DNA from 4 places in the Exiguobacterium sp. s91 genome. Region 2 is predicted to be linked to each of the others. Evidence: riboswitches for the same ligand, from Rfam matches in the RefSeq annotation. Region 2 holds a riboswitch; each other region holds the start of a gene.
What was found. A riboswitch is a leader RNA that binds a small molecule or an ion and turns the genes downstream of it on or off. The one in region 2 is predicted to bind S-adenosylmethionine.
Positions count from the first base shown of each region.

Region 1: linked by a shared signal. The riboswitch ahead of KNQ06_RS13995 (LLM class flavin-dependent oxidoreductase) and the one ahead of msrA (peptide-methionine (S)-S-oxide reductase MsrA) in region 2 are both predicted to bind S-adenosylmethionine.
Region 3: linked by a shared signal. The riboswitch ahead of KNQ06_RS00405 (alpha/beta hydrolase) and the one ahead of msrA (peptide-methionine (S)-S-oxide reductase MsrA) in region 2 are both predicted to bind S-adenosylmethionine.
Region 4: linked by a shared signal. The riboswitch ahead of KNQ06_RS01285 (methionine ABC transporter ATP-binding protein) and the one ahead of msrA (peptide-methionine (S)-S-oxide reductase MsrA) in region 2 are both predicted to bind S-adenosylmethionine.

Region 1 covers NZ_JACSMZ010000003.1:161,525-169,650, reverse strand. The annotation lists gene KNQ06_RS14015 (YczE/YyaS/YitT family protein) at 1-645, opposite strand, end outside; gene KNQ06_RS14010 (DUF817 domain-containing protein) at 798-1,583, shown strand; gene KNQ06_RS14005 (DUF2325 domain-containing protein) at 1,670-2,938, shown strand; gene KNQ06_RS14000 (DUF975 family protein) at 3,002-3,640, shown strand; SAM riboswitch class I at 3,754-3,856, shown strand; gene KNQ06_RS13995 (LLM class flavin-dependent oxidoreductase) at 3,931-4,989, shown strand; gene KNQ06_RS13990 (ATP-grasp domain-containing protein) at 4,986-5,933, shown strand; gene KNQ06_RS13985 (SRPBCC family protein) at 6,010-6,477, shown strand; partial or broken gene tnpA (IS200/IS605 family transposase) at 6,613-7,038, shown strand; gene tnpB (IS200/IS605 family element RNA-guided endonuclease TnpB) at 7,055-8,126, shown strand, end outside.
Region 2 covers NZ_JACSMZ010000002.1:31,748-39,873, forward strand. The annotation lists gene KNQ06_RS11625 (general stress protein) at 1-363, opposite strand, end outside; gene KNQ06_RS11630 (DMT family transporter) at 492-809, opposite strand; gene KNQ06_RS11635 (DMT family transporter) at 806-1,135, opposite strand; gene KNQ06_RS11640 (GNAT family N-acetyltransferase) at 1,405-1,959, shown strand; gene KNQ06_RS11645 (C40 family peptidase) at 2,100-4,655, shown strand; gene KNQ06_RS11650 (putative quinol monooxygenase) at 4,714-5,007, opposite strand; gene KNQ06_RS11655 (M20 metallopeptidase family protein) at 5,085-6,263, shown strand; SAM riboswitch class I at 6,326-6,429, shown strand; gene msrA (peptide-methionine (S)-S-oxide reductase MsrA) at 6,524-7,054, shown strand; gene KNQ06_RS11665 (winged helix-turn-helix domain-containing protein) at 7,285-7,884, shown strand; gene KNQ06_RS11670 (MFS transporter) at 7,899-8,126, shown strand, end outside.
Region 3 covers NZ_JACSMZ010000001.1:65,476-73,601, forward strand. The annotation lists gene KNQ06_RS00375 (SDR family NAD(P)-dependent oxidoreductase) at 1-31, opposite strand, end outside; gene KNQ06_RS00380 (C40 family peptidase) at 103-780, opposite strand; gene rho (transcription termination factor Rho) at 1,136-2,509, shown strand; gene KNQ06_RS00390 (type B 50S ribosomal protein L31) at 2,601-2,846, shown strand; gene KNQ06_RS00395 (DedA family protein) at 2,883-3,533, opposite strand; gene KNQ06_RS00400 (thymidine kinase) at 3,717-4,331, shown strand; gene KNQ06_RS00405 (alpha/beta hydrolase) at 4,404-5,162, opposite strand; SAM riboswitch class I at 5,230-5,331, opposite strand; SAM riboswitch class I at 5,581-5,684, shown strand; gene KNQ06_RS00410 (methionine ABC transporter ATP-binding protein) at 5,771-6,799, shown strand; gene KNQ06_RS00415 (methionine ABC transporter permease) at 6,789-7,439, shown strand; gene KNQ06_RS00420 (MetQ/NlpA family ABC transporter substrate-binding protein) at 7,459-8,126, shown strand, end outside.
Region 4 covers NZ_JACSMZ010000001.1:256,217-264,342, forward strand. The annotation lists gene KNQ06_RS01255 (chitobiase/beta-hexosaminidase C-terminal domain-containing protein) at 1-1,182, shown strand, start outside; gene KNQ06_RS01260 (hypothetical protein) at 1,197-1,553, opposite strand; gene KNQ06_RS01265 (CAP domain-containing protein) at 1,902-2,780, shown strand; gene KNQ06_RS01270 (GNAT family N-acetyltransferase) at 2,868-3,365, shown strand; gene KNQ06_RS01275 (MetQ/NlpA family ABC transporter substrate-binding protein) at 3,425-4,240, opposite strand; gene KNQ06_RS01280 (methionine ABC transporter permease) at 4,268-4,933, opposite strand; gene KNQ06_RS01285 (methionine ABC transporter ATP-binding protein) at 4,923-5,936, opposite strand; SAM riboswitch class I at 6,021-6,126, opposite strand; gene KNQ06_RS01290 (aminotransferase class I/II-fold pyridoxal phosphate-dependent enzyme) at 6,189-7,376, opposite strand; gene KNQ06_RS01295 (glycoside hydrolase family 13 protein) at 7,525-8,126, shown strand, end outside.

The DNA of each region.
Region 1 (8,126 bases), on a different contig from region 2:
CGCCGGAAGTCCTTTTGCATCAATCGCTGCAATGATCCGTCGGAAATAGAACAACCAAAATTGCAGGAACGGTCCGATCAGGAAAATCGAGAGGATCGTACCGAAGAAAACAGGTCCCCCAAGCAACCAGCCAATGCCGCATGCCGTAACTTCCATGATCGTCCGCATCAGACGAATCGACGTTCCAAAACGCTCTGCAAGTGTCAATGTCAACCCATCGCGTGGACCGGCCCCGTATCCGACAGCGACATACAGACCAGCGCCCATCCCAATGATGAAGATGCCGAAAATCAGCCAGAGTGTATTCAACCAGATCGACTCAAATGAAGGTAAGAGATGAGAACCAAGAACAAGATTCATGAAGACACCGACGAAAATCGCGTTGACGAGCGTTCCGATTTGCGGTGTGACGCGGTCTAACGCGTATTTAACAAACACGAGTAATAGACCGACAAGCAAGATGATCGTTCCGACGGATAGTGGCGTCTTTTTTTGGAGACCAAGATGCAATACATCCCACGTCGAGACACCGAGTTCAGCCGTGATCATCATTGATGAGCCAAGAGCGAGTAAAAATAAACCGAGCAGGAAGAGTCCCCACTTTAACGTAGCGCGTAACAACCAGGAAGCGCGATGACGCGTCATGTCTGGCACCTCATTTCTTAAAAATAATTGATTCGTTAACTGTATCATGAGGAAAGTGGAAGAAGAAAGACGAAATTTTCCGTTTTTTCCATCTTAAGAAGGAGGGGAAGGTCAAAAGAGAAACGTATACTGAAGAAAAAGGAGATGACCAAATGAAAGCGATCCGGCACCTGATTCGTTTTACATATATAGAAGCCATCTGTTGTGTCTTTCCCGTAATGATTTTCGCGGCGCTTGCTCTTTCACGTTATCTTCCTACTGAACCGATCGCACGATACGATCTCCTGTTGCTCTGGTGTATTCTCGTCCAAATCGTCTTACTCGTCACGCGGTATGAAACGATGGAGGAATTCAAACTGATCTTATTGTTTCACGTCATCGGTCTAGCACTTGAACTGTTCAAGGTGAACGTCGGGTCTTGGAGTTATCCGGAAGACGCTTTGACGAAAGTGGCTGGTGTTCCCTTGTATGCAGGATTCATGTACGCAAGCGTCGCGAGTTATGTCTGCCAGGCGTTTCGGCGATTTCATTTACGATTCATAGCATTTCCACCCCCCTGGCTTGCGATCAGCGTCGGCAGTCTCGTCTATCTCAACTTCTTCACCCACCACTGGATCTTCGATGCACGCTGGCTATTGATGGTCCTCGTCGTCCTCGTTTTCTATAAGTCATGGGTTCATTTTACGATCGAGCAGACGATCTACCGGATGCCGCTCGTTCTATCCTTTTTACTGATTGCCTTTTTCATTTGGATCGCGGAGAACATCGTAACGTTCTTTAAAGGCTGGGTCTATCCGCATCAGGAAGGAGGCTGGGTAGTCGTTGATCTTGGAAAATTGTCTTCTTGGTTCCTGCTTGTGATCATCACGGTTTTGATCGTCATCGTTGCGAAATACAAGCGTCAGGATCCGGCTGTGGAAATTCAGCAACGTACCTAAATAAAAAATAACCTGGTTATTTTTTTGGACTACTTCCGCGTTTTTTCGTTGCTATAGTGAAAAAAACGCAAAGGAAGTGGTTACGGATGATGCAACAGGTGTTGGAACGAGCAACTGAATTGGTACAGATGAAATTAGCGGTCGTGGAGCAGTATGAAGATTGGCAACTCTGGCTCGACGAAGTGAACGGAATCGATGAATGGGTCAAAATGTCAGCGTATTATGCACCGCGCGACGTTCAAGAAACACCGGTCATCGATGAAGTGATGGAGTTAGAGAAACAGACTATCGTCATGCCACCGCAAGTACCGATCGAGCCAGTACGCAAGCAACGTTATGCCTATACGTTTCAGCGGGGGTTAAAAGGTGGTACTTTACTAGAATGGTCGGGCAGTCATATTTCTGAACGAGACGTCCGCGATTGGAATCTCGAGCACGGCATGGAAGTCCGTGTCCGTGTCGATCGTCAGGATGATCAAAAAACGATATGCCGTATCGAAGCCGTCGTCTCGACGGAGCGAATGAGAGAGAATCCAGAACGTGTCGTGTTTGAACAAGCAATCGTCAAGGCGCATGGAATCATTGAGGAAACGGTGAATGGTCCACTGCAAGATGAGTCGGGCAGATCGTTCTATTATGTCGTTCCGGTAGAAGACATGCGCTATTTCCGACTAGAAGCAGGTCAACTCGTCGATCTCGTCATGTGGCGGGAACGGAAGGATACACTGACGATTGCTTGGAAGCATCCATTCACGTATAAAGAGCCGATCGTCAACGCATCATCTAACCGCCCATCAGAGGTAGAGCAACCGGTAGTGAAGACGTCTGTGACAACGAAAAAGTCAAATCGGTATGCACGAAAAATGAAACGACAACCGGTTCCGAAAGCTAAAAAAGCACAGCGTCGCGTCCGTATACCAAAAGAGCGAACGATTGAACCGATCGTGACGACAGCCGTACCTGGACAATTGATGGATTTCGTTGATAAGACACCACTTGATTTCACGCGCTTCACAGGAATGCGTCTCGTCATCGTCGGAAATGAACAACAGACCGCTGTCTATCGCGAGTTCTTTGCGCCGACGGGAATCGAATTGATTCATCTTGCAGGGGACGCACAGTCCGCGAAAAAGATTGCCTGTCTCGCCAAAAAGACGGACGCGATCGTCGTCGTGACGAGTCGCGTTTCTCATGCAGCGAGTGCACATGTCATCGCGCAGGCGAAAAAGCATGGTATTCCATTCGCGATGGAACGGCTCGACGGTCGACGATCGTTATACACGGCGTGTGAACGACAACTTGAGCGTGCTTGGCTCAACCAGCAACGAGACGGGAAATTATTGAAAAAAGAGTGAAACATTAGAAGAATTCGACCGTAAAGTAAGGTGAGAACTTATTTTTCAAGGAGGACCTTACTCATGTCATCTCAATTAAAAAAAGCAGCGAAGGAGTCGCTCAGCGGTCGTTGGGGATTTGCCATCCTCATGTTCGTACTGTTTTCTATCATCCAGAGCGTTCCGACGTTCATCGGACCAGATCCTAACGAAGATCTAAATGCGATGAGTGCGGTCAGTATCATTCTTTCGATTTTATTGATCCCAATCGCAGCGGGTTGGACGTGGGTCGCGATGTCGTTCGCACGCAATGAAGAAGTCAAAGTAGCTGATTTGTTCGAGCCGTATAAAATCTTCGGCAAAGTCATCGGCGTCTCGATTGTGCAAGCGGTCTTCTTATTCTTATGGACATTACTCTTGATCATTCCAGGGATCATCAAGTCGTTCTCTTACCTGTTGACGTTCTACATCCTTCGAGATGAACCATCGGTCGGTATCTTCGAGGCCATCACACGTTCACGTCAACTCATGGATGGTCATAAAATGGAAGCATTCTTACTCTTCCTATCATTCATTGGTTGGGCATTACTCGTGATCGTTACACTTGGTCTTGCTGTCTTATGGGTTGGACCATACTTCAGCGTCACAATGGCAAAATTCTATGATCGTGTGCGTGGTGAACAAGCGCCAGAGCCAACATCAGATTTCGTCGCACCATATTAATACCGAATCCCGACACGACGTCGGGATTTTTTTATGCGTGAAATAATTCCGATTGGAAAAGACGGTTTAATGGTTGCTTTAGTTCAGTGAATTTTGTACGATGAATGCAACACATCTTATCTAGAGAAGTCGAGGGACTGGCCCGAAGACACTTCAGCAACCCCGCTACGGCGGAAGGTGCTACTTCCAGGAAGGGATACCTTCCGAAGATAAGAGCGGACAGGACAAGATACCGTCGCTCTTTTCGAACTTCGAAAAGAGCGTTTTTTTATGATAAGGGGGACGATGGAGTGGAGTATGGTTTTTGGTTACCGATTTTTGGGGGATGGTTACGTAACGTCGAGGATGAACAGATGCCACCGACCTTCGATTATGCGAAACAAGTCGCACAAACAGCAGAACGAATCGGGTTCTCGACGACGTTGATTGCGGAATTGAACTTGAATGATATCAAAGGCATTAAGGAACCGAGTCTTGAGGCATGGACGACGGCAGCAGCGATTGCTGCAACGACAGAACGCCTTGAGATCATGACAGCGGTTCGTCCCGGGTTCCATAATCCAGCGACGACGGCGAAGATGGCGGCAAACATCGATCAGTTGAGTGGTGGACGCTTTACGCTCAACGTCGTTTCAGCGTGGTGGGCAGAGGAAGCGAAACAATACAACGGTATCTTCACAGCGCACGATGAACGCTATGCTCGGACGGAAGAGTTCGTCACGGTCATGAAGGGACTGTGGGCAGATGCGTCACCGTATAGCTTCTCCGGTCATCACTACACGATCGAGCAAGCAGAACTCCATCCGAAGCCAGTCCAGCGTCCAGGCATCAAGCTCTACGCTGGTGGAGAGAGTGAAGCTGGAAAGCGAACGATCGTCGAACACTGTGACGCTTATGTCATGCACGGGGGCACTGTTGAAGAAGTAGCCCATAAAATCGACGACATGAAAGTACGCCGGGAAGCGACGGGACAAAAGCCGCTCGAAAGCTTCGGTCTTGCTGCCTACATCATTTGTCGGGATACGGAAGAAGAAGCACTTCTTGAATGGCAACGGATCACGGACGTCAAGGAAGACAGCGCCGGTTATGCCGGTTATCAGGATTTCATTAGTAAATCGCAACTGGAGCAACAGGTCGAGCGGAACGATTATTCTGTCTCGAACCGTGGTCTACGTCCGAATTTAATCGGGACACCAGAACAAATCGCTGAACGGATTCTAGCGTTCGAAGCCGTCGGTGTCACGTTACTTTTGTTACAATTCTCACCACAACTTGAAGAAATGGAACGCTTTGCTCGTGACGTAATGCCACTGGTCGAAGCGAAACGAAAGGTAGGTCAACAATCATGACAAAAATTCATATTCTCCACGAAAACCAAGAATGGACGGACCATCTCATCAAACGTCTCGAAGAACTCGAATTACCGTATGAACAGTGGCACTTGAATGAAGGAATCGTTCCGCTGGATGAACTGCCGCCAGAAGGCGTCTTTTACAGCCGGATGAGTGCTTCTTCGCATACGCGGGGACATCGTTACGCGCCGGAGTTGACGGAAGGGGTCCTCGCTTGGTTAGAAGAGCATGACCGGACCGTCTTTAACGGAACGCGTGCGCTCCGTCTTGAAGTCAGCAAAGTCAATCAATATACGGCGTTGCGGAAGGCTGGGATTCGTGTACCGAAGACGACGGCTGCCGTCGGACGTGATCAAATCGTACAAGCAGCAAAAGAAATCGGTGTTTCGTCATTCATCACGAAACACAACCGTGCCGGAAAAGGTCTCGGCGTCCAGCTGTTCCACTCGATTGAAGCACTTGAAGCTTATCTCGACGGTCCGACATTCGACGAACCAGTCGATGGCATCACGTTGATTCAAGAGTATATTCAAGCACCAGAACCGTACATCACACGTTGTGAGTTCGTAGGTGGAAAGTTCGTCTACGCGGTTCGAGTCGATACATCAGAAGGGTTCGAGCTTTGCCCAGCGGATGCATGCGTGATCGACGACTTGTTCTGCCCAGTCGGTGAAGAAGCACCGCAAACACCGATGAAGTTCCAAATCGTTGAAGGCTTCGATGACCCGATCATCCAAAAGTATGAAGCATTCCTCCAAGCGAACCAAATCGCGGTCGCAGGCATCGAGTTCATTAAGGATGCGTCAGGTACGATCTATACGTATGACGTCAATACGAATACGAACTATAATTCGGATGCCGAGGCAGCTGCAGGACGCTACGGTATGCTCGAACTAGCGAAGTTCCTCGGTGCAGCCCTTGAAACAAGCACAGTAAAATAAGAATCTGCTCTCGCCCTGTCACCGGACGTTACAAGACCGGATGACAGGGTATTTGTATAGAAAAGGGGGCGGATCTATGATTACGTGGAGAGAAGAACGACAGCTCGATATTCCGATTGAGGAAGCATGGCACTTGTTTGATCACACGCGATTGCAGCGTTTGATTCCAAACGTCGTCCAGCACGAGGTGATTGAACGAAAACCGGGTGTCGTCGGTTCGACGTATCGTCAAACATACATGCAGGGTAATCGACTTGAAACCTATATCGTGACCGATTTAGCCTATACGAACGAGCCTGACTTCAAACAAAATACGATTGGATTCACATTGGCTAAAATATTCAAGATCGAGATGACGTTTACACTTAAACCGATCGACCATGACCGTTGTCTGTTGATCTATACGGGAAAAAATGAGGGAGCGAACTTTGTTGGAAAGAGTCTGTTGTCGCTTGGAGGAGAGCGAGAGAATGAGAAAATCGTTCATGGGCTGTTGCAACGTGTCGAAGAAGAAGCGGCGAAACAAAAGAAGAATAACGCATGAAAAAACGGATTCCCGCGTTTTTGTATCCTGTCGCTTCGTATACGATTTATCAAAATCAGGCGAGAATACTCCCACCTCTAAGTGTAGCGTAGGTAGGAGATGAATCACCCGTTTCGATAAGACTATAATCATTTGATGAAATCAGTGCAACCAATAAAAGGAATTGATACACAAACAAAATTTAACACAGATAAGCATTCAGTCTTTCTTCTGAATTACGATCTTATCCTCGTAGTGAAATACAGGAGACAAGTGATTGATGACGCCATCTCGACGTTTGCGAGACAGATGTTCGAACGAATAGGCACGTCATATCGTATTACACTGATCGAGTGGAACCATGACAACGATTATATCGATGTGTTGTTTAAAGCGCACCCAAACGCGGAAATGTCCAAGTTTCTGAACGCTTATAAGAGTACCAGCAGTCGATTGATCAACCACGATTTTCCACATGTCAAAACACAACTTTGAAAAGAAATGTTTTGGTCCCGAAGTTATTGTCTAGTGAGGACCGGAAATGCGACGATCGATGTCATCAGACACTACATCGAAAAAAAGGAGAGGAGTGATTTCCTTGCTGAAGGCGTACAAGTTTCGACTTTATCCGACGAAGTTCCAACAAGAGTATTTCGTGAAGACGTTCGGTTGTGTCCGTTTCGTTTACAATAAGATGCTCGAAGAGCGTATCCGATTGTATAAAGAGTCTAAGCTCGACCCTGACGTGAAGCAGAAGCTCCCAACCCCAGCAAAGTACAAACCTGAATTCCCTTTCCTAAAAGAAGTCGATAGTCTTTCCCTAGCGAACGCTCAGATGGACTTGAATAAGGCATACCAGAACTTTTTTCGGGATAAGTCTGTTGGGTTCCCCAAGTTCAAATCGAAGCACAACGACCGCGCCTCTTACACGACGAACAATCTGAAGGGAAGCATCCGAATCGAGGCATGTCAGGTGAAGCTTCCTAAGATTGGTTTTGTGAAGTTGAAACAACATCGTCCGTTTACAGGTGTGATCAAGTCCGCGACGATCTCGATGACGAGGACCCGAAAATTCTTCATCTCGATCCTCGTCGATCAAGCCGAAGAGCAATGGATTCCCGCCAAACATAAAGTAGGGATTGATCTTGGTTTGGAGCACTTCGCCATCCTGACAAACGATAAACATTTTTCTGAGAAAGTTGCCAATCCGCGCTTTCTTCGAAAGTCTGAAGATAAGATAAAGAAGGCGCAACGTGGCTTGTCACGCAAGAAAATTGGGAGTAAGAACCGAGAGAAGGCGAGGATGATCCTTTCCAAGAAGCATGAAAAGATTGCGAATCAACGTCAAGATTTTCTTCATAAGCTGTCGAAACGAATCGTTGACGATAACCAAGTCATAGTCGTTGAGACACTTAAGTCGAAGAACATGATGAAAAACCATAAGATCGCCAAATCGATCGGGGATGTCAGTTGGTATGAGTTTGTTCGTCAGCTAGCATACAAATGCAAATTCTACGGGCGAACACTTATCAAAGCGGATCAATGGTATGCCTCTACACAGATTTGTTCTTCTTGCGGAATAAAAAGCGAGAAGAAAGCCATGGATGTGCGCGAGTGGAGCTGTATTTGTGGTGCTCTTCATGATCGAGACATCAACGCGAGCATCAACT
Region 2 (8,126 bases):
CGTATTATCTGTATTTAAATGTGGATCGAACTGGATGTCTTGGACTTCAAGTAAAAGAACGAAGCCCCCACCTTCGACTTCCGTTTTGCGTTGTTCGATTTCATTGTCTGATAGATCAAGTGACCCGAACAGATCATCGACTTCTTGATCACGACCTTTGTTCCCACGAATCCGATCAATCCAAGACGGTTTCGTCGTCGCGATTTCTGCGTCCATTTGGCTACGGACGAGTGCGATGTTCGACTTCTCCTTGACGATGACGTAGAAGTCTTCCTCCCGGTGTCCTTGAATGTGCAGTTCGTCCATTTTTGAAATCAATTCTTCCTCTGAATAGAACGTTCCGATATATTGTTTTGTTTTCATGGATGTTCTCCCCTTATTAACACGATTTGTCATGCGTGACTTCTATAAGGAGTATTTCCTCTTTTGCGTTAAAATATGCCAAAAAATATGCGTTCCGTTAAAACGTCATCTGTTTGACATGTAAACAATCATTCGCCGACGAGTTTCAGACCAATCGTCGCACTTAAGACGAGACCGATACAAACCAGTCGCTTCCAGTCTTTTGATTCGTTATAGAGCACCATGCTGAGGATCGCACCGCCCGCTGCTCCGATTCCCGTCCAGACCGCGTACGCCGTTCCCATCGGTAAACCATTCATCGCAAGCGTTAAGAATAGGAAACTGAGTCCGAATCCTGTTCCCATCAACAGTAGATTCTTCGCATTCTTATTTTGATTGAACGTATTGATCAAGACGACACCAAACATCTCAAAGATTCCGGCAATGATTAAATAAATCCAACTCATGCTGATTTCTCCTCTCCACTGACTAACTTCAGACCGATGACGCCGACGAGTAAGACAGCAATCAATGCTAATTTCATCACGGAAGCGGCTTGATCGAATAACACGATATCCGTCACGACCGTTCCTGCTGTTCCGAGACCGACGAAGACAGCATAGACCGTTCCGACTGGTAAATGGTTACTCGCTTTAATTAGCACGGTAAAGCTAACGATGATACAGACGATCGTTGCAGCCCACTCAAGTGGTGTTGCCGCATGTTTTAATCCAATGACCCAGCCCACTTCAAAACACGCTGCGACGATGATGCCAATCCAATACTTTGCCATAGTAATTGCCTCCTGATAGGTAAATTCAAATGAAAAAGCCCGGGAGTAAGCGAGACGATTCGCTTTACTCCCGGGCTTTTATCCCTCCGTTGCATGGACAAACGTCCATGTTCCTCCCTCGGTCCAGCCGTACGGAACCCTAGAGGATACTCCCTATTCCATTCGATACAACCACCCTAGCACGCGCTTTTTCCTATGTCAAACAGGAATCCGTTCCCCATCTGTCAAATAGAATCAAAGTCACTTCATCTGAAAGAGGAGGATGCTGCATGCGGTATAAAATCAATGATCAACTTCGGATTCGTCGTTTTACACCAGAAGATGTAGAAGCCGTTCACGCTTATGCCTCACAACCCATCGTCAGTCAATTCCAGTCGTGGGGACCGAATACCGAAACGGATACGAAACAATTCCTACACGATGCGCTTGAAAGTGAACTCGAGACACCAAGACGTCGTTATGTCTTTGCCGTGACGTTTCCAAGTGACGTCGTCATCGGTGCCGGTGAACTCGTCATCACAGACGTTGAGAATAAAATCGCCGAAATCGGATACGTCCTCTCGCCTGATGAATGGGGGAACGGATACGCGACGTCGATTGCCTCTTTCCTTCTCCAATTCGGTTTCGAAAAACTAGAACTACACCGCATCACGGCAACGTGTGACCCGCGGAACGTCGCTTCCGAACGCGTGTTGCAGAAAGTCGGCATGACGAAGGAAGGACAGCTCCGCGAGACGGTCTATCTCGAAGACCACTGGCGCGATTCCTTGATTTACGGCATGCTCGACTGGGAATGGCAAGTGGATCACGAAGAAGATAACTAACATATGATTTTAAACGGTGTGCCGAGGCATACCGTTTTTTATGGACAATCTCCTATTTTTTTGATTTTTATCAATTTTTAAACAAGCGCATGCTACACTATTCATAATGACAAATTTTAAGAATTGGAGTGAACCTCTTGATGAAAAAATGGACTGCTCATGTTGCTGGACTTGCCGCAACGTTAATGTTGAGCTCGGTTTTACCCGCACCCGCTTTCGCTGAATCGCCACCTGATCAACCGACAGCAGAAACACAAACAGTCACCGAGACGACCGGGGCGGCTTATTTGAAAGAGGATGCTGCGTTGCTGCAAACGGCTGATTCCACAACGGTCATTCAACAACTACCAGCAGGAACGACATTGAAGACACTCGGCACGGACGGTGACTTCACTCGTGTCAGTTGGCAAGAAGGTACTGCGTATGTCGCAACAAACGCGTTAACGCAAACAGCACCTGTCTTTCAAAAACAAGCTACGCTGATGTCGAAAAGTCCACTCTCATTAGTTGCTTCACCATTTGATCCCACCGTCGTGACGACACTTCCCGCCTATCAGCGAATCGATACATACGGCACTTTCGACACGTTCACGCGTCTGAAATGGAACGAGCAATACGTCTACGTACCGACGGCACAACTCGAGCAACTTCCGAAATTAGTTGGGACGCGTTATGCCAAACGAACGACTTCTCTCTTCGTTGAGCCGAAGACGACGAGCGCGAAGACAGCCGTCGTTCAAAATCAAGCATTTGAAACGTTCGGTACGACCGGTACTTTTACACGCGTGGCGACTAAAACGGGTTACGCCTTCGTATTGACGGCTGATTTAGCTGATGCGCAGGTCGAAAATTATCCGGAAACAGGACTGCGTTATGCCAAACGAACGACTTCTCTTTTCGTTGAACCGAAGACGACGAGCGCGAAGACAGCCGTCGTTCAAAATCAAGCATTTGAAACGTTCGGTACGATCGGTACTTTTACGCGTGTTGCGACTAAAACGGGTTACGCCTTCGTATTGACGGCTGATTTAGCTGATGCGCCGGTCGTGAACCATCCGGAAACCGGGCTACGTTACATCCAACAGCAGACGACGGTCTATGCTACTGCGACTACGAAAGGAAAAGTCGTACAATCGATTCCTGTGAATACTTCCCTTCAGACGTACGGCATCGAGGGGTCATTTACACGAATCAAACGAAACGACGAGTATGCCTATGTGTTGACGGCACATCTCGGTACGTTGAAATACTATCCGAAGACTGCACGCCTCTATGTTCAGCGCGTTACGCCAATCTATTCGGATGTCAAATCTTCAAGTCCTGTCTTAAAGCAACATCAAACGAATACGCTGCTGACGGTGTATGGCACAAGCGGTGCCTATAGCCGGATCATCTTCCGTGGAGTTCATGCTTACGTCAAGACAGCTGATCTCGATACTGGAAAAGTCTATGCATCAACCGGGACACGATACGCGAAACGCAATTTGTCCGTCTACACGTCTGCTTCGACGAAGAGCAAAATTATGTATTCCGTCAAACGAGCTGATAAGCTAACGATTTACGGCACAAGCGGTAGTTACACACGCATGAAAAAAGGATCGGTCTACGGCTACGTCAAGACGACGGATCTCGTGACGAAAAAGCCGGATCTGTATGACGTCACTGGTCAACGCTATGTGACGGAAGACGATGTCGTCATTCGTTCGCAGGCAAAACTTTCGAGCAAAAAAATCGGCACACTAAAAAAAGGTACCTCGATTTCGATCTACGGAAAAAGCGGTTATTATACACGCGTCAAATATAAAAATGCCTTTGGTTTCGTCGATTCGAGTCGTATCGGACTGAACAAGCCGACGGCAAAAGCAAAAAAAGGCACGACATTTTATGTCCACCTGGACCAGACGCCACTCTTCTCTGCCGACGTAGCTTACAGTCGCCCAGCTGCCTATTTGAAGAAAGGGACGAAATTAATCGGTCTAAAATCAATTGATGATGATTTTTGGCAAGTTCGCCTGGCAAATGGTCAAACGGGTTACGTCCTCAACCCTTATATCAGCACGAGCAAACCCGATATGAAACTGACACAAAAAGCGATCGACCGGGCGAAAATCTATACGGTCAAACAGACGACGTCGTTCTTTGCGAGTCCAACAAGTCCAAAAGGTAGCGGACTCGTTGAACAAGGCAAACGGGTTTATCCGCGTCATCGAGTCGGAAACTTCTATGTCATCCAGTCAGGCTGGACACCTGTTTATCTTCCTGTATCCGCTGTGACGATCACGTCCGATAAACGGGTCGTTAAAAAGAATAATACGCGTGGTGAAAAGCTGATCCAAGCAGCCGTTCAACATATCGGTACACCATACACATGGGGTTCGCAAGATGCCGTGAACGGTGGTTTTGACTGTTCCGGTTTGATTCACTACGCGACGAACAAGGCCGGAAAATACGGTGGTCGGACGAACGTTCGTGGCTACTGGTATGGTGCTTTCTTTACAAATCGCCGGACGAGTATTGCAAGCGGTAAACGCTCGGATATCGTCTTCTTCCAGAACACTTATACAGATGGTCCATCGCATATCGGAATCATGCTCGATAGCGAACACTTCATCCATGCAGGCGGTTCACAGCTTCAAATCAACTCGATTTACGAACCGCGTTGGCAGGAGCATTTCCTCGGATTTAAATCGATGTAAGACAAAAAAAGACGAATCCGTCGAAATCGACGGGTTCGTCTCTTCTTATCGCAATACGTCAGAATGTCATCTCGACGTATTTCGTTACTTGTCGATCCATCAAGTATAACTCGATCTGTTCACGGTAGGCTTTATAGTGATCGGATGCGATATGCGCTTCAAGTGCCTCTTCATCACGATACACTTCATACAGCATGAATTGATGCTCATCCTCGATCGATTGATGTAAGGAATAACGTAAGCACCCTTCTTCTTTTTGTGAGGCATGATAGACCGTTTGTAGAATCGGGAAGACTTGATCCGCAAGTCCTGCTTTGATTGTAAGTACAGCGTTGACGACGATTTCTCCCATGTTTCATTATCCCCTTTCGTGATTACCTGTATCTGTACCCATTTTCACGAAAAGACACACGTCAAAGGAGCTTGAAGATGCAAACTCAACTTTTTGAAGCACTTGAACAATTCGAACCGACGATGATCGCGTTACGTCGTGATTTTCATCGACATCCGGAACTCTCTTTCCAGGAAGTCCGCACACCAGAACGAATTGCAAACTTTTACGCGGAGCAGGGCATCCCTTATCAAACAGCCGTCGGAGGTCGTGGTGTCGTCGCGACGATCGAAGGTAAACAACCTGGTCCGACGATTGCGGTCCGCGCAGATTTTGACGCATTACCACTTCAGGAAGAGACAACGCTTGCTTTCCGGTCGATCCATCCTGGTATCATGCATGCTTGCGGGCATGATGGTCACACGGCAATGGTGATGGCCCTGGCTGCTACGCTCTATCCGTTACGTGATCAATTGCAAGGAACGATTCGAATCATTCACCAGCATGGTGAAGAGGTCTTTCCCGGTGGAGCCATCCAAATGATTGAAGCCGGTGTCCTCGAAGGTGTCGATGCGATTTTTGCGACACATCTCGAAAATGATTTACCAGTCGGTACGATTGGGTTTCGGGAAGGACATACATTATGTGCAATCGACGAATTCGAAATCATCGTTCATGGTCAAGGTGGACATGCGCAAGCACCGCACAAAACAAAAGATGCGCTCGTCGCTGGAGCGCAGCTCGTCTGTAACTTACAGCATCTCGTCAGTCGACGGGTCGATCCGTTCGAGCCGGCTGTTCTCGCAATCGGATCCTTCCATGCGGGAACGGCACCGAACATCGTCACGGGTGAAGCACGCATCGTCGGTGAAATTCGGACGTTCAATGAGACATTGCGGCATCAGCTCCGGCAAGAAGTCGATCTTGTCGCCAAAACGACATGTGCCGGCATCGGTGCTACCTATTCAATCGACTTCACGACGGGTTACCCGGCGCTCTGGAATCATCCGGACGAGACAAAACTTGTTCAGGAAGCCGCTTCTTTCTTACCGGAAGCATCCGTCCGGGCACTCACACCAATGATGGCTGCGGATGACTTCGCGCATTATCTAACACATGTCCCGGGAAGTTATTTCTTCACTGGCTCCGGATATACGGACGGTCGCGTCAACTATCCACAGCATCATCCGCAGTACGAAATCAACGAACAGGCGTTGTTGATTGGTGCGAAGACACTCGGAGCGACGGTTTTACGTGCCTTAAAACCTAAGGATTGACTTTATTTCTGTGTGAATGGTATCATCACAACAATGATAACGAATGACATCAACTTCATATACCCTTATCAAGAGTGGACCGAGAGATCTGGATCGATGACGTCCCAGCAACCTGCGCATAGCAAGGTGCTACGACCAGCAAAGCGAAAGCTTTGGTTGATAAAAAGCGGCGACTCCTTTTGCAACCAAGCGAAGGAGTCGTTTTCGTTTTCTCGCTGTCAGACATACAATGGGGATTTCCCACGGAGAGGAAGAGACAGATGGAAAAAGCAACATTTGCAGGTGGATGTTTTTGGTGCATGGTGACACCGTTTGAAGAATTACCAGGAATCGAGGGAATCGTATCAGGTTACATGGGCGGACACGTCGACAATCCGACATACGAGCAAGTCAAAACAGGAACGACGGGACATCTCGAAGTCGTCCAAATCACGTTTGATCCGAGCCTGTTCCCGTACGAGCGTCTGCTCGAACTCTACTGGCCACAAACGGATCCGACGGATGCAGAAGGTCAATTCCAAGATCGCGGCACGCAGTACGCACCAGCGATCTTCTATCATACGGATGCACAGCACGAAGCAGCGATCGCTTCCCGTGACGCCCTTGCTGCAAGCAATCGTTTCAAACAACCGATCGTGACGCGGATCGATGCCGCTTCTGAATTTTATCCGGCGGAAGAGTACCATCAAGACTTCCATAAGAAAAATCCAGAACACTATAAAAAAGATCGTGCTGCTTCTGGTCGCGATGCTTTCATCGAGCAGGAATGGAAAGATACGACGACGGTCTAATCACTTCGAACCATATACAGTAGCTGAAACTGATTTCAAACATCTCGTTCTTACCCTACTTTCAGTAAAAAGTGGAGGATGATCGAGATGTCGTGGAATCAGTTTTTTTTGTATGTAAAAAAATGATGTCTTCTTTACCAACACCCTTACATAAATTTGTAATCGTTTACAAAAGAAGCCTTTTGTTTTACGGTTAATAAAAATTAACCGGTTAAAAAGGAGATCAGTGCATGGAACAAAAAGCGATTCACATGTTAGAGAACTATGAACAGTTAAAAGTGATCAGTGATCCGTTACGAACAAAAATCCTCATGTTTCTCGTCGAAAAACCACACACGGTACATCAGTTAGCCCACTTGCTGACGTTATCCCGCGCGAAGGTCCTCTATCACGTACGGGAACTTGAAAAGCATGACTTGATTCGTCTCGTCCGTACGGAAGAACAGGGCGGCAATCTATTGAAATACTATCAAGCGATTGCTCGAGGATACATTCCTGCCGATCATCTACTGAACTTCGTCGAGACGAATGAAGCGACCCGGCAGTCGTATCTTGAGGTACTAGACCGGGCAAAGACACGCGTTCTTACGGCTCCGACAGCTACTTTTTCTCCTTCATCTTCGAACATCGAGGACTGGATGAGCTTATCACTTCAAAAGGAACTGGCGATGTCTGAAGCCGATTTTCGGCAGTTTGCTACAAAATATCGTGCTCTATTGGACGAGTTCACACGGTCCCCTTCACTAGACAAAAAAGATAAAAAACACTTCTATATCATGACGACTGCCTTTGCAATTGATGAACCACTATTTGAGAATGACGACGTCTAAACCGGAGGTGCCACATGCTGCCTATTGAAATGGATACGCAACAATCGCTGTTTAAAAATCGATCTTTTTTATTTTTATGGGGGTCCGGTATGTGCTCTGCCCTCTCCCTATCAACCTATCTGTTTGTTGAACAATGGTATGTCATCCATACGCTAAACCAGGCGTCATATCTTGGATTCGTCCTCATGGCCACCTTGTTACCCCGTATTTTTCTCATGTTATTCGGTGGCGTCTTATCCGAT
Region 3 (8,126 bases), on a different contig from region 2:
CTCTTGAAGCACCTGTAATTAAGACATGCATCCTATTTCCTCCTTATGAATGAGATGAAAAAAAGCGATCGAGCCAATGCTCAACCGCTTTGAGATGATGAATTATAGGTAAGATCCTGCGCCGACAAGGCGTGAACCCCAGTACCCTGATTTGAAGCTTGAGTATTTAACGCCACCTGTTTCTGAGTTGACCATGCTTGACTTGCTTGTTGCGATCCCAACGTGCTGAATGCCGCTACCGTGTGAGAAGAAGACAAGATCTCCTGGTTGTACTTTTGAAACGCTGACTTTCTTAGAAGAAGAATATTGTGAAGAAGACGTACGTGGCAATGTTTTACCAGCCGCTTTCTTGTACACGTAGCTTGTGAAACCAGAGCAGTCGAATCCACGAGTCGTTGTTCCACCCCATACATAAGGTGTACCTTTATGTTTTGCTGCTTCGTTCAGGATTTTCGTCCGTTTAGAAGAAGAGCTTGTTGATTTTTTAGCGCTAGAAGATGATTTGTATGTCTTTGTGTACTGTGAGTAGACATAGCGTGTTTTACCGCCGTATGAGATTTTTGTCCAGCTGCCTGATTTGCCTTTGTATGTAAAGACTTGACCAGCGTTGACTTTCCCGACGATGCTTGCTTTCGTAGAAGGTGCTGTCCGAACACGAAGACCGTTGTCCGTGATCTTGACTTTCGTGACTGTCGCTGCTTCAACTTTACCTGTACCCACTGATGTAAAACCTGAAACCACTAAGGCTGCCGTCGCGATCGATGCTAGAAAACGTTTCATGTTAAGAATTCCTCCGTTTAAATGTAGTGTGTTGCGTCCGTAAGTTATATGATGAAATCATTAAGTGTGTGATTAAGCAGTCTACCTTACAACTGTGTAAGAATTTTGTCTGCAGGAATATCTTAGCACGAGCACACTTGAAAACGTTTTTTCAGTTAGAAGACAAAACAGATGCTTTTGTAACATAACTGAAATAATATCCTTGAATATTACAAAGTAAGAAACGCAGAGGATTGTTAACGACGAATTCAAAAAAATATGATACCTTTAGTTCACGAATAAAATTACATACCTCCTGATGTATGTATGGAAGTATGCTGAATGCAGTTGAATTTATAAAGAATAGGTGAAGAACATGCCAACAACTGATAAAAAAGATAAACCAGAACGTTCCTATACACTGGCTCAATTGAGCCAACTGACATTAAAAGAACTCTATGAAATCGCAAAGACGAAGAATGTCCCACAATACCGGGAAGCCCGTAAACGCGAGTTGATGTTCAAGATTTTAAAAGCACAGGCTGAATCGACTGGTCTTTATTTCCTCGAAGGGGTACTCGAAGTCATCCCTGGCAACCCACAAATGCAAAACGATGGTGGCTTTGGCTTCCTTCGTCCTATCAATTATTCCCAATCCTCTGAAGATATTTATATCGCAGCATCTCAAATCCGACGCTTTAATCTACGTAATGGTGATGTCGTCACAGGTAAAGTCCGTCCACCGAAGGAAAACGAACGGTTCCAAGGATTACTTAGCGTGGAAGCCGTCAACGGTGAAGCACCAGATACTGCCCGTAACCGTTTATTTTTCCCGGCACTGACACCGATCTATCCGGATCGTCTAATGCGACTTGAGACAGAACCACGCCATCTATCTGTGCGTGTCATGGATATGATCGCACCGGTTGGGTTTGGTCAACGTGGTTTGATCGTCGCACCGCCAAAAGCAGGGAAGACATCACTCCTCAAAGAAATCGCAAACTCGATTCAGGAGAATCATCCGGATGTCGAACTGATCATTCTCTTGATTGATGAGCGTCCTGAGGAAGTAACAGATATTGAGCGCTCGGTTCCGGGAGCAGACGTTGTCAGCTCGACGTTTGACGAAACACCAGACAACCACGTCCGGATTTCTGAGCTTGTCCTCGAGCGGGCGATGCGACTCGTCGAACACAAGAAGGATGTCGTCATCCTGATGGATTCGATCACACGTCTAACACGGGCCTATAACTTAACGGTACCGCAAAGCGGTCGGACGCTCTCAGGGGGGATTGACCCGGCTGCGTTCCATAAACCAAAACGCTTCTTTGGGGCAGCGCGAAACATCGAACACGGTGGTAGTTTGACGATTCTTGCGACAGCTCTCGTTGAGACAGGATCGCGCATGGATGACGTCATCTATGAGGAATTCAAAGGGACGGGCAACATGGAGTTGCATCTCGATCGTAAGCTGTCAGAGCGTCGGATCTTCCCAGCGATCGACATTCGGAAGTCCGGTACACGGAAGGAAGAACTCTTGCTTCCGAAAGAGCAACTCGATGCACTTTGGACGATTCGCCGGACGATGAACGAGTCGAACGAATTCGTCGATACGTTCCTACGGAAGATTCGCGATACGAAAAATAATGAGGAATTTTTCGTCGAACTCGAGAAGGAAAAGAAGAAGGCGGTCCGACGCGCACCGGCTAAACCACGTACCGTCAAGAAGGAAACGACGACGGAAAAATAACTATTGCGACGCGCAAAAAAATCGTTTAGTATAGGAAGGTAACTTACTCTGGCTCAGCAAATGAACCAGGGCGGAAGGAGAGAAATCAACCATGAAACAAGGAATTCACCCTAACTACAACAAAGTAGTATTTATGGATTCAACGACTGAGTACAAATTCTTAAGCGGTTCTACTCGTTCTTCGAACGAAACGATCACTTGGGAAGATGGTAACGAGTACCCACTCATCCGTGTGGATGTGTCTTCAGACTCGCACCCATTCTACACAGGTCGTCAAAAGTTCAATGCGGCAGATGGTCGTGTCGATCGCTTCAACAAAAAATACGGCCGCAAGTAATCACTTGCCGGTTCTTAAAAAAACAGCCTGCCTCCATTATGGAAGCAGGCTGTTTTTGTATAGACTGAATTGTGAACGATACGCGAGATACGTCTTCAAGACGAAGGAGAAGGCGATTCCACCGGCAATTCCGATTAAATACGGCATGACTTCCGGATGTGCCAAGATATAGTCCATGACTTTGTGGAACGAGAGGTGACGACCGACGAAGTAGCCGGCGCCTAAGAACACGCTGATCCAAATCAACGCACCTGTATACGCATAACTCGCAAACACGCGAAACGGCATTTTCGAGACACCTGCAAAAAAGGCAGAGAGTTGGCGGAGACCAGGTATGTAGTAACCGATGATCAAGACCGATTTTCCGTAACGACGAAATCCGGCTTCAGCGGAAAGAATATGTTTTTCTGAGATACGCATTTTCGGTCCGACGCGGTGTAATAGTGGCATACCGAGTTTTAATCCGAGTAAATAGCTGATCGTCATCCCGATACAACTGCCGGCGTAAGCGGCGAGGATCGTACCGACGAGTGGTAGATTGCCTTGATGCATCCAAAAACCGGACAGGACGAGCAGGGTCTCATCAGGAACCGGCAATCCCACGATACCACCTGCGAGAAGGACGGAGAGACCAAGGGCACCGTATTGGTGCAGGATGTCATGTAAGAGATGATGAATCGGGGACACCTTCTTTCGTGAGAGTCTTCTTCTTCAGTGTACAGGAAATAGGGGACGGTTGGAATGAAAGGACAAAAATTCTAGGTAAAGAAAAAATGAATTTTGATTTCCGGAAGTCAACCCTTTTTCTCGATACCGTTTCGGGCTATACTCGTTAAAGTGACTATTTTTAGAGGACGGTGTCGGACGATGATGCATGTAATAAATCAGTACGGCTGGATCGAAGTAATTTGTGGCAGTATGTTTTCCGGGAAATCGGAAGAGTTGATTCGTCGTGTCAGACGGGCGCAGTACGGCAAACTGCCCGTTCAAGTATTCAAGCCGGCAATCGACGACCGGTACCATGAAGAGCATGTCGTCTCTCATATCGGCAACTCCGTCGTGGCGATTCCGATGGCGACGAGTCGCGATCTCTACGCAGCAGTAGCAGAGGAAACACAAATCGTCGGAATCGATGAAGTTCAATTCTTTGATGATGAGATCGTACAAGTCATCGAAGCACTTGCACAAGACGGAAAACGCGTCATTTGTGCAGGCCTTGATCAAGATTTCCGGGCAGAGCCATTCGGCAAGATGCCGGAATTACTGGCGCGCGCAGAATTCGTGACGAAGCTGCAAGCCATCTGTCTTTCGTGTGGTGATCCGGCTTCCCGGACACAACGGTTGATTGATGGAAAACCAGCGAACTACGATGATCCGATCATCCTAGTGGGCGCTTCAGAATCGTATGAGCCACGGTGCCGCCATTGCCATGAGGTGCCTGGAAAGCCGAAGCCGCTCCAATCGGTGCAGCACCAAGAAAATTAAAAAAGACGTACCGATCGCGGTCGTCCTTTGATGTAACAGCTATTCGCTTTTAAGTGAATAGCTGTTTTTTTATTATCCCGTTTCCTGTGAGAACCGGCTTGAGCGTTCGATAAAGCGGATCGTCTCACGAACGATCAAATCCTGATCATGATCGAGGGTCGCGACGTGGTACGAGTTCAGTAAACAGTAGCTTCGTTTATCATTCGTTCCGATGTGCTGATGCAGATAATCCGAGCTCGACGGCGGGACGACGTGATCGGTCGCCGAGTAGAGAATTAATGTCGGCAGAAGGATTGATCCTAAGCGTCCTTTCGTTTCATCCATCAGACGGACGAGTTCGAACGCACAACGACTTGGAACGAGGTCATAGATGATTTCGAAAGCAGACCGTTTGATGTCCGGTGCCCCTTCCGGTAAGTACTGTGGACCGTCCTCGAACGAAAGTGCTTCATAGGATGGAACGGAAAGTGCGGCATTGATCGTAATGATGCCGGCAAACGGAATGCCGTCAGCAGCGAGTGACAGTGCAAGCGTCGCACCCATCGATTGACCGATGACGAAGACTTGATCGCATGTTTCTTGTAAACGTTCATAGCCGTCTTGCAGGCTTTGCTTCCAACATCGAGCAGTCGATTGTTCAAACTCGCGGACGTTCGTTCCATGTCCGCGTAAGCGCGGGGCATAGACGGTAAAACCTTCAGCAGCGAATGCCTCACCGACGTCGCGGACACTTTGCGGAGTGGCATTAAAACCATGACAGATTAGAATACCGATCGGTCCACCTTGAAAATAAAACGCTTCAGCACCAGTCAATACAGGATAGTTCATCATTACTATTTTTCCTCCATTCATGAAAAAAACTCGTCGACGTCACTGCTTGGACGCCCACGAGTTTTTCACCGTATCATCCAAAGCCGCGCTTTGCTGGTCGGAGCACCTTACAGATTGCAGGTTGCCGTGAAGTCATAGAGCCAGGTCTCTCGTTCACTCTTGATAAATATCATATTGGAATTGTCGGAATAATCATTGAAACGATGGTAGCACGACCAAAAATGACTTGTCAAATCTTTCTTGACGAATCATGATCCGTTGAGTAAGCTAACTCATAACTTGTTCATCCATCGATATGCGCCAAATGGATTATTTTTGCAAAGTTGGTTGACTTTTAAAGTTTCGACCCGTAATGTAAAAATTAGTTTTACGACATAAGCAACAACGCAACAACACACATACGAATTTCATACCGCAATACTTATCCAGAGAGGTGGAGGGACTGGCCCTACGAAACCTCGGCAACAGACTCATTATGAGCACTGTGCCAATTCCATCAGACAGATGTCTGAGAGATGAGTAGAGTGGATTCTGCCACTGTGCGGATCCAGGTCTCTTCTTGTTTCTCAAGAAGGGACCTTTTTTGTTGAATGAAGGGGGAAAACGGAATGATCGCATTTCATCAAGTCAAGAAAACGTACGTCACGAAAGATCAGACGATCGCAGCGCTCGACGGTGTCGACCTGACGATCGAAAAAGGCGAAATCTTTGGTGTCATCGGCTTTAGCGGTGCCGGAAAAAGTTCACTACTCCGCTGTGTCAATCTATTAGAACGACCGACGTCAGGAACGGTGACGGTCGATGGAGAAGATTTAACGCAACTGTCTCCGAAAAAATTGCGCCAAGCAAAACAACGGATCGGGATGATCTTTCAGCACTTCAATCTATTGAATGCGAACACGGTCTTTGCGAATGTCGCGAAACCACTCGTTCTCGCAGGCGTCAAGAAAGACGAAATTCGCCGCCGGGTGACGGAGTTACTCGAATTCGTCGATCTCGCGGACAAGGCGGATCATTATCCGGATCAATTGTCGGGTGGGCAGAAACAGCGCGTTGGTATCGCCCGGGCACTCGCGACGCAACCTTCCGTCCTCTTATGTGACGAAGCGACGTCAGCACTCGATCCCCAAACGACACATCATATTCTCCAGTTATTAAAACGTATCAATGCGGAGTACGGGATCACGATTCTCTTGATCACCCACGAGATGGGCGTCATTCGGGAGATTTGCGACCGCGTCGCTGTCATTGAAGCTGGGAAACTGATCGAGTCAGGAACGGTCTTTGATGTCTTTTCAAACCCGCAGACCGAGACAGCACAGAACTTCGTCCGCTCCGTCATGCACGACGAGATTCCAGCATCGATTCGCCAGTTGATCGAGTCCCGGAATGCGAATCCGATCTATAAGATTCATTTCCTCGGACATCACACCGGGCAGCCGCTCTTATCGCAAGTTGCGAAACGCTTTGACGTCGATGTCAACATCTTGCACGGTAGCATCACGGAGTTGCAGGATACGCCGTTCGGCACCTTACTCGTCGAGTTGATTGGTGAGCAGGCTGAAGTGAAACGAGCGTTACACTACATCGATCAGGCACAGGTGACGGTCGAGGAGGTACTTGCTCATGCTAGTTAATTACAGTGATATCTGGACAGCATTTTTGCAGACGATGACGATGGTATCCGTTTCGCTCTTATTCTCGACCTTGATCGGCTTACCACTCGGGATCCTGCTTGTCGTCACGCGAAAAGGAGCATTGCTTGAAAATGTCCCGCTGTTCACGTTCTTCAACAGTATCGTCAATATTTTCCGCTCGATTCCGTTCATCATCTTACTCGTCGCGATCATCCCGTTGACGCGCTTGATCGTTCAGACATCGATCGGAACAGAAGCCGCCATCGTCCCGCTCGTCTTTTACGCTGCACCGTACATGGCGCGTCTGATCGAGAGTTCTTTACTCGAAGTCGATAAAGGCGTTCTTGAAGCAGCAGAAGCGATGGGCGCGACACCGTTTCAAACGATTTTCCGCTTCCTCCTACCGGAAGCACTCGGTTCACTCATCCTGAACTTAACGATCGCGACGGTTGGCTTGATCGGGGCGTCAGCGATGGCAGGTGCGATTGGAGGCGGTGGTCTCGGCGACTTAGCGATCACTTATGGCTATCAACGATTCGACACGAAAGTCATGATCATCACGGTCGGGATTCTCGTCATCTTAGTCCAAGGCTTACAGACGACAGGCAACATCGTCGCACGAAAAATTAGAAGACATTAATCAAGGGAGCGATTCAGCCATGAAAAAAGCAGTAGCGATTGGAGCAACACTCACGACGATTTTATTTGCCGGATGCGCAGCATCAGGAGAAGACGAAAAGACGATCAAGCTCGGTGTCAGCGGTTCCGACACACAAGTTTGGGATTATGTCGCGAAAAAAGCAGAGAAGGAAGGCATCAAAATCGAGCTCGTCAAGTTCTCCGATTATGTCCAGCCGAACATGGCACTGGCTGAGGGTGAGATCGACGCCAATGCTTTCCAGACGATTTCCTACTTCAACGCTTTCAAGAAAGAACATAACTTGAAGCTATCGCCGATTGCGACGACTGTCATCGCACCGATGGGGATCTACTCAGATAAATACAAGGATGTCAAAGACATTCCAAATGGCGGAAAAATCGCTGTTCCGAACGAAGCGACGAACATGGGACGTGCCCTCTTGTTACTGCAAGAAGCAGGTCTGATCAAGCTACCGGACGACTTCGATGGCAACGGTTCGGTCGATAAGATCGTCGAGAATCCGAAAAAGCTGAAAATCGTTCCGATCGTCGCCGGGCAAACGCCACGCGTCTTACCGGACGTCGCGGCATCAATCATCAACAATGGCATTGCCGTTGACGCTGGCTTCAACCCGATCAAGGACTCGATCGTCCATGAGAACGAGACAGCAAAACCATACATCAACAT
Region 4 (8,126 bases), on a different contig from region 2:
TCACGTTTGACTGTCGCTTCGTACAACGTCGAGAACTTCGCTTCAACGGCAGACGCTGGAAAAGTCGACCGTGTCTCAGAAGGTATCGCAACATTCTTGAAAACGCCGGACATTGTCGGTTTGACAGAGATGCAGGATAACGATGGTGCGACGGATAGCGGCACGGTCGATGCTTCGAAATCATTTGAGACATTGATCGCCGCGATCGAAGCGAAAACGGGTGTCCGCTATGCCTATACGGACATCGCACCAGAAGACAAGAAGGATGGTGGACAGCCGGGCGGAAACATCCGTGTCGGATTCCTCTACAATCCAGCACGTGTATCGCTCGCACCAGGTGAAAAAGGTGGCGCGACAGAAGCCGTTACGGTGGAAAATGGTAAGTTAACGAAAAACCCGGGTCGCATCCAACCGACGGATCCGAACTTCGCGAGTTCACGGAAACCGCTCGTCGCAGAATTCCTCTTCAACGGTGATTCGTATCATGTCATCGTCAACCACTTTAACTCAAAAGGTGGCGACGGAGCTGACTTCGGTAAGAACCAGCCGGTCGTACGTAAAAGTGAAGTCCAGCGTCATGCGATCGCGAACATCGTCCAAGATTTCGTCTCTGAATTGAAGACGGAAGTCAAAGGATCGAACGTCGTCGTACTCGGTGACTTGAATGACTTCCAGTTCTCGAAGACGCTTGATATCTTAAAAGGCGATAACTTGTGGAACACAGTCGATGATTTGCCGGAATCAGAGCGGTACTCGTATATCTATAACGGAAACGCTCAAGTGCTCGACCATATCTTAATCTCGAATAACTTGAAGTCGTATACGTCGTCGGATATCGTCAACATCAACTCAGAGTATATGGAAGCAGACGGTAGCGCGAGTGATCACGACCCAGCGATCATCTCAATTCAAGGTGCAGAGACGGCCGTACCGGTCAAAGGAAAAGCAGAAGTCGGCATCTGGCGCGCTGTCCAAAAAGGAAAACATATCTTCATTGAACGAAAACTAGGACGCAACTGGGATAAAGCAAGTGAAACACATGCCGACCAACAAGGTGAATTGCTCGCACTTCGTGTTTCGCAAGGTCGTCCATACATTCAAGTGAAAACGATCAAAGGAAAAACGATTTGGCTCGAACTGTCGAATAAATATAAACTAACTGAAACAACAAAATATCAATAAATTAAAAAGCGGACTTAGCGGTCCGCTTTTTTGCGTGCTGGTATAAAAAGCGAAAGAAGTGAGAGTGTACTGATCGAGAGTGTCGAAATTAAAGCAATCGGTAGAGGGATGGCGCGGAACATATACGTGAAGTGGATCAAGATTAAAAAAAGGATGATAGCAAGACCAGGAATGAACTTCTTAGAGAGCAGCATACCCGATCCAGGAACAAGTAACTCGAAACCGAGCCGTTGATTGAGTCGGACATCTTCATGTGCATTAGCCAAGCTAAACGATACGGTCAACGCGACAAGAATCATCCAGCCGGAAAATAAGTATTGTTGAATCGGCAAAAAAGCAATGGATTCATAAATGAAATACAGTAAAACCATAGGTCAACTCCTTCATATCATTATGTTATTTGGAAAAGCATTGAAAGTTTGGCTTACGAATTCTAATGATACCGAGTCGAGAATCGGAGAGCAATCAAAAATCGTTTAGAATGAAATAAAAGAATGTTCACACATTTTAATAAAAGGGGAAAATCATTTAGTATGTGTATTAAATACTTTCAAGAATCGTTTAAACAAAAGCTTTTTTGAAATGGTAGCGCTCTCATGAAATATGTCGGATTTGTGGACGAAAGATGTGATTTAGACAAATGAGAGCCGATGACTGTTCGAAGGAATGATTTTCTTTTAAAATAAAGGTAATGAAATAGAAGGAGGCGAAACGAGGGCATGAAAAAATGGCTAATCATCGGAGTAGCAGCAGTAGCCTTTTTCGGCTACGAAAACATTCCAATGGAACAAGCAGAAGCCGATTACCCGAAAAGCGGCGGCAAGCTGATTGATCGATATAGCAGTGAGTATCCGGGATACGACTGGGAAGTCAGACGGACATCAACGGAGGAATTCGTCGCCTTGACGAAGGATGGAAAAGATTATGGGAAGTATCGTTTCAAGAACGGGGTGACGACGCAAGGCGCGGTCTTGAATAAGGATACGGAATCTTCCTTGAAGAAAAAAGGTTGGACCGCAGTGAAGTCCTATCGTAAAGGCAATACGAACTACATGTTGAATCTGGATCATGCCGCCGTCTATGAGAAGAAAGGCAATTACGTGACATATTTCTTCGATCAACATGACGGCAATAAAGTCAAAGCGACGCTTGCGATTCCAAAAGACGTCGAAGCGAAGAAAAAAGGCTTCTACGGTACGGCGTCGAATGCGTTACGAACGACAGATGAGAAACTGATGCTTCGGTTGATGAACTGGGAACGAGCCGACTATAAATTAAATCCATTAGCACCGTACACGGCACTGAAGCCGGTTACACGTGGTCACAGCGAAAACATGGCGAAGAATAATTTCTTCTCGCATACGGATCCACAAGGGCGTGACCCGTTCGATCGAATGAAACAAGGCGGTATCAAGTTCATGGGAGCCGGTGAGAATCTCTCGATGGGCTATCCGAATGTCTTTGCGGCGCATTGGGGCTTGATGAACTCGAAAGGACACCGCGATAACATCCTTCAAAAGAGCTTCAAGCAGGCGGATGTCGGTGTAGCATTCCGAGACAACGCACCGTACTTCACGATTAATTTCCGAACACCTTAAATAGAAGAATGGAGGACGATATCGCTCGATGTCGTCCTCTTTTTTACGAGTTAGTTCGTTCTATACTACAGGTAGGGGGTGGAGCAGTTGAAAATACGTCAATTGACGGCAGAAGATGCAACTCGTTACAAAGCATTGCGGTTAGAAGCCTTACGAAACCATCCGGAGGCATTCGGCTCTGATTATGAAGCAGAAAAAGATCGACCCATCGAACGGTACGCAACTCGTCTTGAAAGCGAACAGTCGATGACGTTCGGTGCGTTTCATGAAAATGAACTCGTCGGTGTCGTCACTATCGTCTGCTCCGAGCCAGTCAAGATGCGACATCGAGCGAATCTATTTGCGATGTACGTTACGCCACGCGCCCGAAAGCAACAGGTCGGACGACAACTCGTAGAAGAGGCATTACGTAGATTAAAGCAGCATCCTGTGATCGAGCAAGTCCATCTCTCGGTCGTCCGGACGAATGAAGCTGCTAAAGCGTTGTATCGATCACTTGGTTTTGAATCATACGCGATTGAACCGCGGGCGCTGAAAATCGATGATACCTATCATGATGAAGAACTGATGTGGTATCGGTTCTAACACAAAATGACCGGAATTCAAAGAGAGGTGATCTCGTTGAATTCCGGTCGTTTTTTACATCAGTTTGCCCATTCAGGTTTACTGAAGCCTTTGAATGATTTTTCGATGACTGTATTGAAAGCGTCCGATTCGACGGCTGCTTTTAAGTCTTTTGCGACTTGCTTGTCCGCATCTTTCGTTTGGACAGCGACGAGGTTACGGTATTGTTCGTCCATCGTCTCAAGCGCTAACGCATCAAGTAAGTCGAATTTCGCAGCAAGTGCGAAGTTTCCTGGAACGGCTGAAATGTCGACACTTTCGACGGCGCGTGGCAATTGAGCCGCCTCGAGTGGTTTAATGACGAGTTTCTTCGGATTCTTGACGATATCTTTCTCTGAAACGGTTAGTGGATCAGCGTCCGGCTTCAGTTCAATCCAGCCTTGTTCCGCAAGCAAGTTCAGTGCCCGTGCTTGGTTCGTCGGATCATTCGGTGTCGCGACTTCAGCACCTGTCTTGACGTCGTCGAGTGTCTTCGCTGTCTTGCTGTATAGTCCCATCGGTGCTGTCGGAACCGTGATGAGTCCTTTTAAATCGAGGTTCTTTTCTTTAGAGAACGTCTTGAGATAGATCGAGTGTTGGAACAAGTTGGCGTCGATGTTCCCGCTACCGAGGGCGATGTTCGGTTGGATGTAATCGCTGAACTCGACGATTTCGACTTTATAGCCTTTCTTTTCGAGTTGCGGCTGGATCGCTTGTTTGACCATGTCGCTATACGGACCGCTCGTCGCACCAATCTTGATCGTCTTGTCTTTTTCGTCAGCACTGCTGTCTCCACATCCCGCGAGGACTCCTGCACCGAGTAAGGCTGTTGCTAAAAAGGCATATCGTTTTTTCATGATTCCACTCTCCCTTTGTATGTATGATTAGCGTTTATCTGTTTTTCGCGCCAGTTGATTGCCAAGTGCTTGAATACTTTGAACGATGACGATGAGCACGACGATCGTCACGATCATGATGAGATTATCGTAGCGATAATAACCGAAACGGATCGCGAGGTCACCAACACCTCCACCGCCGACGATACCAGCCATCGCTGAGAAGCCGATCAAGCTGATCGTCGTTAATGTGATGCCCTGAATGATGCCAGGGAGTGCTTCCGGTAAGAGGACACTGACGATGATCCGTAATGGTTTCGCCCCACATGCTTCCGCTGCTTCGATTAGACCAGGCGGAATTTCGCGCAGTGACGTCTCAACGAGTCGCGCGAGAAACGGAATCGCTGCGACACTGAGACTGACGGATGCTGCCGTCGGACCAATCGTATTGTCGAGTAAGAACTTCGTTAACGGAATGAGGGCAACCAGCAAGATGATGAACGGTAGCGACCGGACGATGTTGACGACGAAGTCAAGGACACGGCGGACGGCAAGGTTTTGAAAAAATAATCCCCGGTCGGTGACGAACAAGAGAATCCCGAGCGGAATCCCGACGACCAATGCAAAGGCAAGTGAAATTCCTACCATCCACGCCGTCTCGCCGAGTGCCTTCAAGAGCTCAGGTAACATCGTTTGAATACGATCAAGCCACATCCTGAATCACCTCGAGTGCATGAAGTTCCGTCGCGAGCCAGTCGAGGGCAGGAGCGATTTGGTCGGATGATCCCGTCAAGCTGACAATCAGGACACCGAAGGCGACGTCTTGAATGTAGTCGACCTTGCCGTGCAAGATGCTGACTGAGATATCGTAACGGCGGATTGCTTCTGATAACGTACTCTCACCGGTCTTCTCGCCCGTGAACTGCAAGCGGATGATCTTGCCTGGAGTTGCCTGTAAGATGCGTTCTGGCAATTCGATTTGTAGTGCCGTATCGACGTAATGTTGCGTCACTGGATGCTTGGCTTGACTGAACAGGTCATAGGTTGAGGCGACTTCAACGACTTCACCTTGCGACATGACCGCGACGCGATGGCAAATCTGTTTGACGACATCAATCTCATGCGTGATGAGGACGATCGTCAATCCGAGTCGTTCATTCAAATCCTTCAGCAGTTCAAGGATCTGTAGTGTCGTAACGGGGTCAAGAGCTGATGTCGCTTCGTCACATAACAAGACGGTCGGATCGTTCGCGAGTGCCCGGGCAATCCCGACGCGCTGTTTCTGCCCACCGCTTAATTGGCTCGGGAAGTTCGTCTCAAATCCTTCAAGTCCGACGAGCGAGACGAGTTCGCGAATTCGCTCCGGGAAATCTGCTCGTTTGACGCCAGCAGCCTTGAGCGCAAAAGCGATGTTATCCGCGACGTTGCGCGACTGGATCAATTGGAAATGCTGAAAGATCATTCCTGTCCGTAAGCGAAGTTGACGCAGATCTGCTTTTGACATTCCGCCAAGCGAGACACCGTCGACCTTGACGCTTCCCTGTGTCGGATGCTCAAGCCCGTTGATTAGGCGAAGTAACGTACTCTTACCGGCACCGGACTCACCGATGATCCCGAAGATTTCTCCTTTTTGGATCGTCAAATCGACATCCCGTAATGCAAAAATCGGGGTCCGATCTCGAACGAACCGTTTTGTAATGTGTTTGAATTCAATCATCCGCTCATCTCCTCATACAAAAAAAGTCGCTTTTTCCTAGTAGCGGAGCAACCAGAAAAAAGCGACGAAAGTGTAAGATTTCGTAACTTATCTCTCAGAATGAAAATCATTCTGTAGGATGTGGCACCGTTCCTTACAGGTGGTTGCCGGACGTCGTTGGGCCTAATCCCTCGGTCGCTCTCGATAAGTAGTTATGCTGTTGGGATTTACTTTAACGGAAATGATTCCCATCTGTCAAATGTTTTTTCAGAATTATTCCGCAACAGGTGTCCGGAACAGGTTGAGCGTTCCGATTCGATCGACGGCTTCTTCTAGACGTTCGACGTCAGCAATCAAGCTGATCCGGACGTAGCCTTCACCGTATTCGCCGAAGAAGGATCCAGGGGTCACGGCGACGTGTGCTTCGTCAAGCAGGTGATCGGTGAAGCTTTGGGACGTGTAACCTTCCGGAACAGGAAGCCAGACGAAGAAGGAACCGCCCGGTCGTGGTCCACTCCAACCAATCGCATCGAGTTTTGCGAACAACGCATCGCGTCGTGTTTCGTACAGACTGCTTAACTCGCGGACACATGTCTGGTCACTCGTCAGGGCGACGGTCGCAGCATGTTGAATCGGTGTGAAGGCACTGACGTAGAGATGTTCTTGGTACGTCTCGATGCTTGAGATGACGGACGGATTACCAATCGCAAAGGCGATCCGGAAGCCGGACATGTTGAAGCGTTTTGAGAGTGAGAATAGCTCGATCCCGACGTCTTTTGCCCCTTCCGTCTGCAGGAAGCTTCGCGTCGGACCATCGAAACTGATGCCGCCGTATGCTAAGTCATGGACGACACAGATATCATGGGCATCGGCGAAAGCGACTGTCTGTTCGAAGGCTTCTGCCGTCGCGGTCGCACCCGTCGGATTACTCGGGTAGTTGAGGAACAACATCCGGGCACGCTCGACGTCCGTCGTATCAAGTAAGTCGTAATCCGGTAAGAAGTTATTTTTTTCAAGCAACGGAAGCGTGATCGGGAATGCACCAGCAAGTGCTGCGCCAGACAGGTAATCCGGGTATCCTGGATCCGGAACGATGACTCCTTCTCCAGGGTTGACGATTGTCTGCGGTAAGGCGACGATACCGGCTTTACTACCGAGGAGAATCGCGACTTCCGTTGCTGGATCGATTGTGACACCGAACTCAGTCGCGTAAAAGCTAGCGACGGCTTGCTTTAGAAAATCATGTCCACGAAACGGTGGATATTGAAGGTTCGTTGGCTCGTCGATGGCTTGTTTTAAGGCATCGAGAATATGTACAGGCGTCGTCTGGTCAGGCGTTCCTTGACCAAGTGTGATGACATCGTGTCCGGCAGCTTTTACAGCACCGATTCGGTTCGCGAGTTCAGCGAAGACAGGAGCAGGAAGCCGATCAATGGCGATGGATGGAGCGAAATGTTTCATGGATGAATGCCTCCTTCGTGGTATTGTCGTCAAGGATAACGAATATTCAGTCAAAAGAAAAGAACTTTTTCGAAATTCAAAAAAATTGTCGGATAAACAGGTACAGATAAGTGGAGCGGGAATAAAGAGTAGGGAGAGGAGTGGGAAGATGAAGCGAGCTAACTGGAAAGAGGCAGTCGTCTATCAAGTCTACTGGCGTAGCTTTAAAGATTCGAACGGGGATGGGATCGGTGATTTAAGAGGTGTCATCGACAAGCTTGATTACATCGCTTCAATTGGTGTCGATGTCGTGTGGTTGAATCCGTGTTATCATTCCCCGGACGTCGATAACGGCTATGATATTGCCGATTATTACGAGATCATGGAAAAAGCGGGAACGATGGGAGATCTCCAGGAGTTGATCACTGCCGCTCATGCCCGTGGATTGAAGGTCATTCTCGATTTAGTCGTGAACCATACGAGTGACCAGCATGACTGGTTCCGTCAGTCGCGGGAGCGGATCAACGATAAGGATGACTGGTATATCTGGCAGGATGGCACGAAAGAGACGCCTCCGAACAACTGGCGCTCGTACTTTGCGCCAAGCCCATGGACGTGGAGTGAAGAGCGCGGGCAGTATTATTTTCATTCCTTCGCCAAAGAACAGCCCGACTTAAACTGGGAGCACCCAGCTGTGAGGCAAGCGATCTACGATATGATGAACTGGTGGATCGCTCAAGGGATCGACGGCTTCCGGATGGATGTCATCAA